2 linked regions of the Blastopirellula marina genome follow. Each later gene encodes a partner of the first gene's protein in a complex. Links are inferred from orthologs where the notes say so. Each region holds a gene or a part of one and is shown on either strand. Other genes may lie near its edges.

Evidence for each region. The genes of interacting proteins can lie anywhere in the genome.
Region 2: the proteins of C5Y96_RS04930 (region 1) and secY are in contact, whole or in part, in a crystal structure (PDB 3DIN), measured with the Thermotoga maritima proteins. The link is inferred for Blastopirellula marina from one-to-one orthologs. Residues at the interface, in WP_004082002.1 of Thermotoga maritima: Glu261, Ala262, Arg263, Lys300, Ala301, Arg302, Thr303, Ile304, Ile305, Leu323, Tyr324, Asp325, Pro326, Val329, Ser330, Tyr333, Ile336, Lys340, Phe345, Val349, Glu363, Phe364, Tyr374, Ser375, Gly376, Gly377, Glu393, Ile395, Thr482, Ser483; in WP_004081795.1 of Thermotoga maritima: Glu108, Gly109, Glu110, Glu111, Ala236, Glu237, Arg238, Arg239, Ile240, Thr241, Ile242, Gln243, Tyr244, Ala245, Arg246, Arg247, Val248, Thr249, Gly250, Arg251, Arg252, Val253, Tyr254, Gly256, Ala257, Ser258, Thr259, Tyr260, Leu261, Pro262.

The regions. Positions count from the first base shown.
Region 1 is NZ_PUIA01000016.1:755,415-763,011, forward strand. Bases 754-5,020 are described here. They hold C5Y96_RS04930 (preprotein translocase subunit SecA), read right to left. Parts: upstream 4,662-5,020; coding sequence 954-4,661; downstream 754-953. Other genes in these bases: C5Y96_RS04925 (3-deoxy-D-manno-octulosonic acid transferase), read right to left, coding at 754-881. Outside these bases: more of C5Y96_RS04925, read right to left, coding at 1-753; C5Y96_RS04935 (MBL fold metallo-hydrolase), read left to right, coding at 5,199-5,939; C5Y96_RS04940 (GNAT family N-acetyltransferase), read right to left, coding at 5,949-6,371; mddA (methanethiol S-methyltransferase), read right to left, coding at 6,450-7,214; C5Y96_RS04950 (TetR/AcrR family transcriptional regulator), read left to right, coding at 7,390-7,597. UniProt on the Escherichia coli protein: Required for protein export, interacts with the SecYEG preprotein conducting channel.
Region 2 is NZ_PUIA01000026.1:14,308-19,902, reverse strand. What follows is about bases 2,094-4,960. They hold secY (preprotein translocase subunit SecY), read left to right. Parts: upstream 2,094-2,767; coding sequence 2,768-4,153; downstream 4,154-4,960. Other genes in these bases: map (type I methionyl aminopeptidase), read left to right, coding at 4,862-4,960; C5Y96_RS08210 (adenylate kinase), read left to right, coding at 4,281-4,865; rplO (50S ribosomal protein L15), read left to right, coding at 2,094-2,521. Outside these bases: rpsH (30S ribosomal protein S8), read left to right, coding at 3-401; rplF (50S ribosomal protein L6), read left to right, coding at 478-1,023; rplR (50S ribosomal protein L18), read left to right, coding at 1,098-1,463; rpsE (30S ribosomal protein S5), read left to right, coding at 1,542-2,024; more of rplO, read left to right, coding at 2,024-2,093; more of map, read left to right, coding at 4,961-5,595. UniProt on the Escherichia coli protein: The central subunit of the protein translocation channel SecYEG. Consists of two halves formed by TMs 1-5 and 6-10.

The sequences.
Region 1 (7,597 bases):
CGCTGAAAGGGGACGTTCTGTGATTGAAGGTAGGTTGCTACTTCATCGAAGCGATGCGGATGACGCGGCACGAGCAAGAGCTTCAGCCCAGGAATCTGCTGCTGAGCGGCTTGGAAGGCTTCGAGAATGATTGGCTCTTCACCATTTTGCGTGCTACCGGCGAGCCAGACGATCTCCTCATCGTTCAGGCCAGCCAGTTCGCGGAAGGCTTGCGTTTGCGAGTTCTGACGATCTGGCGTGATGCCGTCGAACTTGATCGAACCGGTCACTTGAACTTTGCTGGGATCGGCTCCCAGGTCGGTGAAGCGGCGTGCGTACGAATCGTCCTGCGCTCCGATCCAGTCTAGCTGCTGTAGCAGAGGGCCCACCAGGAAGCGAATGCGACTGTACCCGCGATGGCTCTTCTCGCTCAAGCGACCATTGACCACGGCGATCTTGGCATCGTGGCGATCGGCGAAACGAATCAGGTTCGGCCACAGTTCCAGTTCGGCCAGCAATACGGCATCAGGCTGGATGTTCCGATAGGCCCGGTCAACGGCCCACGAGAAATCGAGCGGGGCGTAGCTGACTGTGTGCTGGGCGTACTTGGTCTTTGCCAGTTCGTGGCCAGCCTTGGTGGTGGTGGTGATGTGAAAGGTAATGCCAGGGTAGATCTGCTGAAGCTCGCCGATCAGGGGAGCCAGGAGATTCACTTCCCCCACGCTCACGGCGTGCAGCCAGAGATGCTGCGATGTCCCTTCAGGGCGGCAGGCAACGTGCCCCAGGAACTTTTCGGCGAAACCTTCGCGGTACTTGCCCTTGGTCACGGCAGCCCACAGCAGGTACGGACTGGCAACGATAACCAGCGCCAGGTAGACGAAATTGAGTAGCCAAGTGAGCATGGGATCCATCCCGGTGTGGCGACTTGTCGGCAGCTTCCCTCGCGGTTTGCGACACGAGGGAAGGCTACGTGACTAGTTCGCTTGTTCCTGCTTCATGCAGCAGGATTTGTACTTCTTGCCGCTGCCGCAAGGGCACGGATCGTTGCGGCGGATCTTTTCGCCGACATTACGAATCGGTGCGGTGACCTCGGTGTCTCCCTGCGAGTTGTTGATGGCTTCTTCCTGCTGACGAGCCATGTCGGTCATGCTGGAAGCGGAGTCGTGTCGAGCTTCCGATTCCTTCCAGGTGGAACTGACGAACTCTTCGTTCAGATTTTCGATCTTGTAAACCAGATCGGTCACGCGTTCGCCGACGCTGCGCCACATCTGTTCAAAGATACGCATCCCTTCCCGCTTGAATTCGACCTTGGAGTCGACCTGGGCATACCCCACAAAGCTGACGGCACTGCGAAGATGATCCATCGCCAGGAGGTGGTCTTTCCAGGCGTTATCGATCAGTTCCAGCAAGACGCTGCGTTCCATGCGGGTCATTTCCGGGCGGTAACGCTCGTAGACTTCGCGGATCAGTCGTGCTTCCAACTGGGCCTTGTCGAACTGTTCCAGTTCGGCCTCGGGGATCTCGGCCTCGATGTATTGCTGGATCCACGCGTTGAGCGATCCCATCTGGCCATTGCCGCCGCTGATGACCGAAAGGGTTTGGGTTTCCTGGTTGTCCTCGTAAAGCTGCTCGACCTTGTCGTGGACGGCTTTCATCTTTTCGAGGGCAATCTTCTTGTGCTTCTCGCTCAGCGGAATAAGCATCTGTTGGATTTCTTCCCGCTGCTTGCTCTTGTATTGCTCGGGATCTAATGGCGTTTCAAAGCGGTTGGCTGCCCATTCCAGAAGGCCGTCGCGGTTCAAGCGAGCATGCCCGCCGCTCTTGTCGCTGAAGCGATAGAGTCCGGTCAGCACGGGGTACTCGGCTTCCTTCTGGTCGTAGACGGCGATCGCCTTTTCATTGACTTGTTCGATCACGGCCTTGGCCGGCTTGTCTTGCAGCTTCTCGACGTCGACGTTGAAGCCGAACTTGTATTTGCACCAATGGTTCAGCGTGTTAAGGCCGAAGTCTTTGTCGAGGAACTTCTCGCCTTCGCTGAGGTCGACCTTTTCGATCGCTTCGCGAGCCTTAGTGATCAGGAACTCATCGACCTGATCGCGACCGACCTTGCGCAGGTCACGGTCGTTCAGGTTCAGCTTCCACAAGCTGTTTGCGAAGCGGGCCATCGCGCCCCAGTTCCATTCGCTTTCATCTTCGCTGTCAGGCAGGTTCTCGTCGATCGAAGCCATGATGTTCGATGCGGCGGCTCGTTCGGCCATGTCTTTGGCGTACGTTTCTGCTGCGGCGAAATCCAGGCCACGCAGGTCGCGCGTGTTTAGCTCGCACGACAGTTCACTGCCGGCCCACTTGGCGAAGGTTTCGATGCCGAAGTCCTTCTCGAGGAACATGCGAACGTGGTAGTCGATCTGCTCGCGGACCATATCCATGATCAGATCGCGGCTGTCGCCACCTTCCAGGATCTGCTGGCGGAAGCCGTACACGCGTTTACGCTGCTCGTCCATCACTTCGTCGTATTCGAGCAGGTTCTTACGAGCCTCGAAGTTTTGTTCTTCACGCTTCTTCTGGGCACCTTCGATACGACGCATGATCATCTTGCTTTCGATCGCGTCGCCTGGCTGCGGCCGCATCGCGGCTGGCATCCGGTTAATGAAGTTGGCTGCCCAGTCGCCGAAGTAGATTCGCATCAGGTCATCTTGCAGCGAGAGGAAGAACCGCGAGCTACCTGGGTCGCCTTGACGACCACAACGACCACGCAACTGAAGGTCGATACGACGCGACTCGTGCCGCTCGGTACCGATCACGTGCAGGCCGCCCAGTTCCTTGACCTTCTTGCCCATCGCTTTCATCTGTTCGCGCTGCTCGATCTCGTTGACCAGCTGGTCCCATTCGTCTTGCGGGACATCCAAACGCGTGGCGTACTTGTGCTGCAGCTGCGCCCAGGCCATCGTTTCGGGGTTGCCCCCCATGATGATGTCGGTACCGCGACCGGCCATGTTAGTGGCGATGGTGACGGCTCCGATGCGGCCTGCCTGGGCCACAATGTCCGCTTCGCGCTTGTGCTGCTTGGCGTTCAACAGGTCGTGCTTGATGCCGCGTTTGTCGAGCAGTCGCGAAAGGCGTTCGCTCTTCTCGATACTGACCGTACCGACCAGCACGGGTCGACCTTTGTACTGGATGGCCTTGATCTTGCCGCGTTCGATCTTGGTGGGCTGCTTCTGCCCCTTGGGGTGGATTTCGATCGAGTCCTCGTTCTCTTTGAGGATGTCGCCCCACATTTCGTCGCCGTTTTTGAAGGTAACGACGTCCCATTTGACGGTGCGTTCGATCTCGTCGGCGACCGCTTCGTATTTTTCGTTTTCGGTCATGAAGATCACGTCGGTGTACGTGATACGCTGCATGGCCCGGTTGGTGGGAATGGCGATCACGTCCAGCTTGTAGATCTTCCAGAGTTCGCCTGCTTCGGTCATGGCCGTACCGGTCATACCCGAAAGCTTGTCGAACAGCTTAAAGAAGTTCTGCAGAGTGACGGTGGCCAAGGTCTGAGTCTCTTCCTTGATCTTGACCCCTTCCTTCGCTTCGACGGCCTGGTGCATGCCGTCGCTCCACTGGCGGCCTTCCATCTTACGGCCGGTGTGAACATCGATGATCACGATCTTGCCGTCTTCCACCACGTAGTCGACATCCAACTGGTACAGGTAATGGGCACGCAGCGCGTTATCGATCAGGTGCGGCCATTCCATGTTGCCCGAGGTATAGAAGCTTTCGACGCCTGCCAGGCGTTCTGCTTCGCGCACACCATCTTCGGTCAGGTTGGTGGTGCGGTCTTTTTCGTTGACGACGAAGTGAATGTCCTTCTTCAGCGTGCGAGCGATCTTGTCGGCGTCGCCGTACTTCTCTTTGCTCATGTTGGCCGGGCCGCTGATGATGAGCGGGGTCCGGGCTTCGTCGATCAGAATGTTGTCGACTTCGTCGATGATCGCGTAGTGCAAACGCCCTTGCGATTGCTGGTATTCCTTCGGGAAGCGACTGTCGCCGCGCGCGGCGGGACGCATGTTGTCACGCAGGTAGTCGAAGCCGAACTCGTTGTTGGTACCGTAGGTGATGTCGCAGCTGTACGCCTGTTGTCGATCGCGGACCGACATGTCATTCTGGATCGCGTTTACGGTCAGGCCGAGCCCGCGATAGAGCGGTGCCATCCATTCCATGTCGCGGCGAGCGAGGTAGTCGTTCACCGTGATCACGTACACCCCTTTGCCTTCCAGGGCATTGAGGTAGGCCGGCAGCGTGGCCACAAGCGTTTTACCTTCACCGGTAACCATTTCGGCCACGTTACCGCGATGCAGAACGATACCACCGATCAGCTGGACATCGTAATGCCGCATGCCGAGATAGCGTTTGCCTGCTTCACGGCCGACGGCGAAGGCCTCGACCAATATGTCATCCAGCGTTTCGCCGGAGGCAAGTCGTTGCTTGAAGATGCGGGTCTGGTCGCGAAGTTCTTCGTCAGAGAACGCTTCGTACTTCGATTCCAGCTCGTTGATTGCGTCAACGGTGCTTTGCAGCTTCTTGATATATCGGGCGTTGGACGAACCGAACATCGACGTGATCAGTCGTTCAAAGCCGCCTAAAAGACCGCCAAAAAAGAGGCCGATCTTTTCCCAAATCTGTTCCAGTTTCTCCATCGCTGAATATCACCTGGGGGTGGGGGCGTATCGAAAGCACTAGTTGCGGCGAAACAAGACCTTATTTGTAGACACCGCCACAACTTAAGCGTGCGCGCAAACCCTTCCCATATCGTAGATTATAGGGATTGCTCAAAGGGGTCAACCGCGCTTGAGCACGCACCGATCGTCGGCTCCGCTATCATGGTATTCGATCCCACGACCGTTTCCCTTGCCCAGCTAGCGTAGATTCCGTGAAGATTCTCGCAATGACCAGGCCTGCACGCTGGATGGGACAAGATTGCGTAGCTTCTAAGTTTACGCCGTTGCCGTACATCCTCTGGTTAGAAGCATAACGAGGCGAACAGGTTACGCCCAAGTTGCCGGGTTCGGGCCTGCGGGGTTGCATCGACTGCCCCCATTTGCGATTCTCAGACCAGGAAAAAGAGACCAGAAAGAGGAAGAATGAGCCAGCCCCCCCAGTCTGCACCACCCAAGAAGAATATCGTCACGCGAGACATTCGCGGGCGGCTTCTCTTTTTGGGGACAGGTACCTCGATGGGGGTGCCAGTGGTGGGGTGCGGCTGCGATGTCTGTCAAAGCACCAATCCTAAGAACAAGCGAACCCGGTGTAGTGTTATCTTCGGCCTGCCCGAGGGGAACCTGCTGATCGACACGCCGCCAGACCTGCGAACGCAACTGCTGGCCAATGGGATCGGCATCATTCATGCGGTCGCGTTCACGCACAGCCACGCCGATCACCTGTTCGGGCTGGATGACATCCGCCTCTTTCAGTTCTATATCGGTCACGCGGTTCCGATTTACTGCGAGGCGAACGTCGACGCCAAGATCCGCCGGGTATACGACTATGCGTTCAGCACCGAGGTACAAACGCACGTCGGCTCGCGGCCTGCTCTCGACATGCGTCAGATTGGGCTCGACCCGTTCGAGGTGCTGGGAGCGAAGGTCACACCGATCCGCCTGCAGCACGGCCCCCGCTTTGAAGTGCTGGGCTTCCGTGTCGGCAACGTCGCTTACTGCACCGATGTGAATCACATTCCCGACGAAAGCTGGGCCAGGCTCCAGGGGTTAGACGTGCTGGTTTTGGATGCCCTAAGGCCAGAACCCCACCCGACTCACTTCTCGATCGAAGAGGCCGTCGAGGTCGCCCAGAAGGTTGGTGCCAAGCAGACGTACTTCACACACATTGCCTGTAAGATGGAGCACGAACGAACCAACGCCTGGCTGCCCGATGGAATGGAACTGGCGTACGACGGGCTGGAGTTGCCGCTGACGTAGGTGCGCTTGTCACTCCCGTGGAATAATCCAGCAAGAGTCATGCTTCTCCATCCCGATGTGCGGATAGTAGCTGACCGCTTTGGGTGCCGCCAACAGTAACAGGACCGTGTGTTTCCCAGCGGCCAGGTGCGTGCGGGCAATCAGTTCGCGGCCGATCCCTTGTTTCTGAAACGCTTGGTCAACGGCCAGGTCGGCCAGGTACGTTGCGTGGGCGAAGTCGCTCATGCTGCGGGCAATGCCTACTAAGCGCCCTTCACTACGAGCCGTGCAAAGAATATCCGCGTTGCGGACCATCTTGGTCAGCTTCTCGCGGTCGTCGACCGGACGACGCTCGGCCAGTTCCGAGCGAACTAAGACTTCCAGGTATTCATCGACAGAAAGATTTGGCTCGACTTGGTACTCGATCATCGGCGTCTTGATTAGGGTGCTCAAAAATAAAACCGCTGGCAAGGACACGCGTGCTTGCCAGCGGTTCATCATAATCTTTCGCAGAGCAACCTCCCAACAGGGTTACGTTGTGACCGATTCGGTAGGTGGTGCCGATGTCCGATCAGCGAACTTGGGAACGAACATCCCCACGGTGCGTTGATATTCCCGGTACTGCTCTCCGTAGATGTTGACCAGGTCTCGTTCTTCTACGATCGCTGCCAGGCCCATGTAAACGGTCATGCCGATGGCGAACAACAGGTGCCCAGCGGTCATCGTTGGGGTAACCCAGAACGCAGCCGCCCAGGCAACGTACAGTGGGTGACGAACCAACGCATATAACAGCGGCGTGCGGAATGGCAGCGGGTGGTATTCCTTGTCTTGGAGGTGCAGCCATGCCTGACGTAGACCGAACAGGTCGAAGTGATTGATCATCAGGCTCACCGCCGGCACCATCAGAAACCCGATCACGTACAAAGCCCACAGCGTCATCCGCAGGGCCGGCTGTTGGATGTCCCAGATCACCACGTCGATCCCTTGCCAGCAGAGCAGAACGATCGCCAGGACGATGTTCGAGGCCCAAATGTACGTGGCTCGCTCGATTGGCACTGGGACAATTTTTGTCCAGGCCTGCTTAAACGCTGGCCGCGCCATGATCGAATGCTGGGCAGCGAAGAGCAAAACGAGCCCAATATTGATAGCGATCGCCGCCCCCAATGGCAGACTGGTAGGTGTATCAACGGTCACTGGAACGAAGGCTCCGGCCAGGAACGCGATGAAATAGGTGACAACGGCCAGGAAGCCCAGGTAGGCCGCCACAGCGTACAGGAAGGATAAAGCTCGGAGCATGATAGGGGGCCTTTCTCAGTGACCTAGGGGGTGTTGTGCTTCTACGAATGGTGCTCGTTGGGCACCGTTACAACATTATCGTGTTCAGTCCCCAAGAGTTGCGTTTACTTGTGGTACACTCTGGGTTGACTTGTGGTACACCTAACAAGTCGGGGAAGCACTTTCGGGGGACAATATGGTCAAAGTACCTACGCGCGAGCGATTGATCGAAGCGGCCAGCAGTCGGTTCTACCGCGATGGATTTCGTAACGTCGGGATCGATCAGATTCTTACCGATGTCGGAATCAGTAAGACCGCATTCTATAAGCACTTCGAGTCGAAGGACGACCTGCTTCTGGCCGCCTTGGATGGCAAGGGAGACTGGCTGACCGGGATATGCAAAC
Region 2 (5,595 bases), on another replicon or contig:
GTATTATGATGACCGACCCTATCGCCGACATGTTGACCCGTATTCGCAATGCGGTTCGCGTCGAGCACCCACACGTTGAAATGCCCACGTCCAAAGTCAAACGCGGTTTGGCCGACGTGTTGAAGCGTGAAGGCTACATCTGGGACTGGGTAGAAACCGAGGACCATCCGGTGAAGCAGATTCGCTTGGAACTGAAGTACGGCCCCAGCGGGGAACGCGTGATTCAGCACATCAAGCGTATCAGCAAGCCTGGTCGTCGAATTTATTCCAAGTCGACCGATTTGCGTCCAATCCTCAATGGCATGGGTATCACCGTGATCAGCACCTCCAGTGGTGTGATCAGCGATCGTGAAGCTCGCCAGAAGAAGATCGGCGGCGAAGTATTGTGCGAAGTCTGGTAGTTACCAGCTCGTAATCCATTCATCCACCAGGACAGTCTCCTTCGCAGAGACCCATTGCCTAAGATAGGTTAAGAAAATGTCCCGACTAGGTAGAAAACCAGTTGCCCTGCCTGAAAAGGTCAAGGTTTCGATCGACGGTCAAACCGTCAACATCGAAGGCCCCCTCGGCAAGCTTTCGTACACTGCCAATCCTGTCATCACCATCGAACTGAGTGAAGACGAAAAGGAAGTGGTTGTCTCGCGAAAGGAAGATACCCGAACCGGTAAGGCCATGCACGGCCTGACCCGGGCCCTAATCTCCAACATGGTCGAAGGTGTGGACAAGGGTTACGAAAAGCGATTGGAAGTTGTAGGCGTTGGTTACTTGGCGGCTATCGCCGGCGACATCCTGCAGCTTCGCGTCGGTTTCGCCAATGAAGTTCATAAGAAGATCCCCAAGGATCTCACCGTCACTTGCCCAGACCAGACCCACATTCTGATCAAGGGTATCGACAAGCAACGCGTCGGTCAGTTTGCTGCCGAAGTGCGTGCCAGCCGTAAGCCTGAGCCTTATAAGGGCAAGGGTGTCCGCTACCAAGGCGAACGCGTTAAGCTGAAGCCTGGTAAGGCCGCTGGTAAGTAATCGGTAAATAACCACGTTAATTGAAGTCATCGTGTCGCGGCTGTTACCGCGGCACCCACGAGGCTAGTTGAGTCGTGAACAAGCAAAAATTCATTGCCAAGCAGCGGAAGCGTCGGAGCAATCACGTCCGTCGAAAGGTTCGTGGCAACGCAGAACGTCCGCGTCTGACCATTTACCGCAGCAATAACAACATCTATTGCCAGATCATCGATGACGAAGCAGGTCGCACCTTGGTGTCGGCTTCTTCCCGCGACAAAGATCTGCGTGCGGATGCTACTGCTGGCAACTGTGAAGCCGCCGCGAAGATCGGCAAGGCCATCGCCGAAAAGGCATTGGCTGCCGGGCTGAAGCAGGTTTGCTTCGATCGTGGTCACTTTCGCTATAACGGACGTGTTGCCGCACTGGCATCGGCCGCTCGCGAAGGTGGATTGGACTTCTAGTAGATAACTAAGTCATTTCAAAGCGTTGGGAAAACCCGGTCCTCAGATCGGTAACATCCAAACGGGAGAGCCAATACCGTGGCGAAAGATTCTGGCAAAGGCGGATTCGTCGAAAAGGTCGTGAAGATCAAGCGTTGTGCCGCCGTGGTCAAGGGTGGTCGTCGTTTCAGCTTCGCGGCAATGGTCGTCATTGGTGACGGCAAGAGCAAGGTCGGTTGGGGCTATGGCAAAGCCAACGAAGTCCCACCGAGCGTTCAGAAGGCCGTCAAGCAAGCTGAACGCAAGATGCTGGAAGTGCCGATCGTTGAAGGCTCGATCCCGCACAAGGTGATCGGTACTTTTGGTGCCGGCCGCGTGGTTATGCTTCCAGCTCACCCTGGTACCGGTATCATCGCTGGTGCTTCGGTTCGTGCCGTCTGCGAAGCTGCAGGGATCCACGACGTTTTGACCAAGAGCTTTGGTTCGACGAACCCAGTCGTTCTGGTGAAAGCCACCCTGAACGCACTGGAACAACTGCGAACCAAGGAAGAAATTCAACGCCTGCGAGGAGTTGCTGTCTAATGAGTTTGCACGATATCAACCAAGGCGTTCAAAAGAACAAGCGTCGCCAACGTATCGGACGTGGTTCCGGTAGCGGTTGGGGCAAGACTTCGCAACGCGGTCACAAGGGTGCTCGTAGCCGTGCTGGTTGGTCGAATCGTCCGACTTTCCAGGGTGGTCAAACCCCGATCGTTCGTCACGTGCCTAAGCGTGGTTTCAACAACCGCTGGGCACTGACGGTTGCTGCTGTCAACATCAAGGACCTGAACGAGCTGTTCAACGATGGTGATACGGTCACCATGGAAACGCTCCGTGAAAAGGGCCTGTGCAAGCGTCGTTTCGATGAAGTTAAGATTCTCGGCGACGGTGAACTTTCCAAGAAGCTGACGGTCGAAGCTCATCGCTTCAGCGCCTCGGCAAAGGAAAAGATCGAAAAGGCTGGCGGTACCTGCAACACGGTCGTCCGCATCACCACGGTGGCTGAAAAGAAGGAAGCCGCCAAAGGTGCTAAGGCCTAGTTAAAAGCCAAAACACGACATGCCCACGTTGTTACGTGGGCATGTTTTTTGCGCAAGCAGTGATTAGCGAACCGCAAGAATGCGGAAATACGCTCGAATTTACGGATAGGACTCATTCGGGTGGTCTAGTCTGAGACACGCGGTTTGGTGTAAATTTACTCATCCGCACATCCCTGCAAACCATCGTTCATTGCTATGCCTGCTGACAGGCATTCATTCGAACTAGCCAAATCGGGTTAGATTGTCATGTTGGAAAAAGTACGCGTCCTCTTCACCATCCCCGAACTACGGACGAAGATTCTTTTGACGATCGGCTTGTTGGCCGTCTTTCGTGTCGGCTCGCAAATCCCTCTGCCGATGATCGACCAGCTCAAGCTGCAAGAGATGTTCGCTTCGCAAGGAAACGAAGGGGTTGCTGGCTTGCTGCAGCAAGTCTCCGTTTTCAGTGCCAGTGCGTTGAGCCAGATCACTATCTTTGGTCTGGGTATCATGCCGTATATTTCGGCGTCGATTATCTTCCAACTCCTCGGTACCGTCTGGAAGCCGCTGGAAGAGCTGCAGAAGGAAGGGGAAACGGGACGCAAGAAAATCAACGAGTACACCCGTTATGCGACGGTGGCTTTGTGCGTCATCCAGAGTTACTTCTACCTGGCGTCGATGACGGCCGTGGGTGAAGGGGGTGATAGTATCGTCAACCAGGCGTTCTGGACATCCGCAGAACCAGGCAATATCGATAAAAGCCTCTATTGGGGCTGGGCGATCGTCGCTGTGGCGATCATGACCTGCGGGACCGTCTTTTTGATGTGGCTCGGCGAGCAGATCGACGAGTTCGGCATCGGCAACGGTATCAGCCTTTTGATTATGGCTGGTATTCTCGCGGCAATGCCAGGGGCGCTGCTGGACCTGCTTTACAATACCAAGCCTGAGCTGACCAACTTCACGCGAGGGGAGTTTGGTATTGAAACCATTGTGGTGTTAGCGATCCTGTTTGTGGCTGTGATCACTGGTGTGGTCTTTATCATGCAGGGACAACGCAAGATCCCAATGCAGAGTGCCAAGCATGTTCGCGGTCGTCGCGTTTATGGGGGTACCCGCCAGTTCCTTCCACTGCGAATCAATCAAGCCGGTGTGATGCCGATCATTTTCGCGAGCAGCTTGCTGTTATTCCCACAGTTCATCTTCCAGGCTCTTGCCGGATGGACCGAATCAGCAACGCTGGCCAACCTGGCTGACGTTTTCGCTCGCGGACAAAGCTTCCTGTACATCGCTTGCTACATCGCGTTGATCTACTTCTTCTGCTACTTCTGGACGGCGATCACCTTCAATCCGAAGGACGTCTCGGAGAACCTGAAGAACTTCGGTTCGTTCATTCCCGGCTATCGTCCAGGTCGGCGCACGGAAGAATACTTGGAAAAGGTGATGGTTCGCATCACGTACGTGGGTGCAGGCTTCCTTGCCTTGGTGGCGATCATTCCGACGCTCGTTTCCGCGGAACTGGGTGTCTCGCCTCAGGTGGCAAGTTTCTACGGTGGTACTGGTTTGCTCATCGCTGTGAGTGTGGCATTCGACCTGGTCCAAAAGATCGACAGTCACTTGGTGATGCGTAACTACAAGGGGCTCATCGAGGGCTAACCCTTTCTCGCCAGGATGGCACGTCCCGCCTTTCCATTACCCCATGGGAAAGGCGGCTTCGATTTTGTGACTTCGGTGTCGATGATGTCCCACGTCGTTTACGCCCAAGCTGGACTGCGGTTTGGCCATGCGGATTATCTTTCTCGGACCTCCTGGTGTCGGCAAAGGGACGCAGTCCCAAAAGCTGGTCGAATTTCTGAACATTCCCCATATCTCGACGGGGGAAATGCTGCGGGAAGCGATCCGTAACAAGACAGAGCTCGGCCTGAAGGTCGCTGCGCAAATGGAGGGTGGCCGTCTGGCCGCGGACGAAATCGTCGTCCAACTCGTGCGTCAGCGTCTGGCTCAGCCCGATTGTCGCAACGGCTATTTGCTCGATGGCTTCCCCCGAACCTTGCCACAAGCCGCATCGCTTGATCTGGGCTTGGCAGTCGATGACGAAGCGGTTGATGCCGTATTGAACCTCACGGTCGATCAGGACGAACTCTTAAGCCGGCTGATGGCTCGCGCTCAGAAAGAAGACCGCGGCGACGACAACGAAGAGACAATTCGTAACCGTATGAAGGTCTACGACGATATGACCTCGCCGCTGATCGCCTATTACGAAGAGCAGCAGGTTTTGCACCGTATCGACGGGATCGGCTCGATCGACGAAGTCTTCGACCGCATCAAAACCATTCTGGAAGAAGTGGACCGAAAGAGAAACGCATGATCACGCTCCGCTCCAAACGCGAGATCGAGAAAATGCACGTTGCCGGGCAGCTCGTTCGGCAAGCCCACCAAAAAGTGGCCGAGCTGGTCAGGCCAGGGGTTACCACGGCTGAACTCGACAAGGCGGTAGACGACCTGTTCGCCGAAGCGGGGGCCATTCCGCTGTTCAAAGGGGTTCCGGGTAAGGTTCCCTTTCCTGCTGCCACGTGCGTTTCTGTGAACGACGAAGTGGTGCACGGCATTCCTGGCAAGCGAATCCTCAAAGAAGGCGACATCGTCAGCGTCGATACCGGTGCCAAAATCGGTGGTTGGTGCGGCGATTCGGCCTGGACCTATGCTGTCGGCGAGATCAGCGATGAAGCGAAGAAGCTGATGGAAGTAACCGAGCGGGCACTGCATGTCGCCATCGAGCTTCTCCCGGTGAAAAAACGCTGGAGCCAGGTGGCCAAAGAAATGCAGAATGTGGTCGAATCGGCCGGATTCTCGGTGATTACGACCTTGGTAGGACATGGCATCGGTACGACGATGCACGAAGAGCCCCAGGTTCCCAACTACGATTCGCGTGAGTTCCGGCAGAAAGGGGACTTTGACCTGCGACCAGGCCTGGTCATCGCTGTCGAGCCGATGGTTGCCGTAGGGCGGGAAGATCTCTATCTGCACGGTGACGGATGGACTCTCTCGACCAAGGATCATAGCCTGACGGCGCACTTCGAGCACACGCTGGCCCTGAC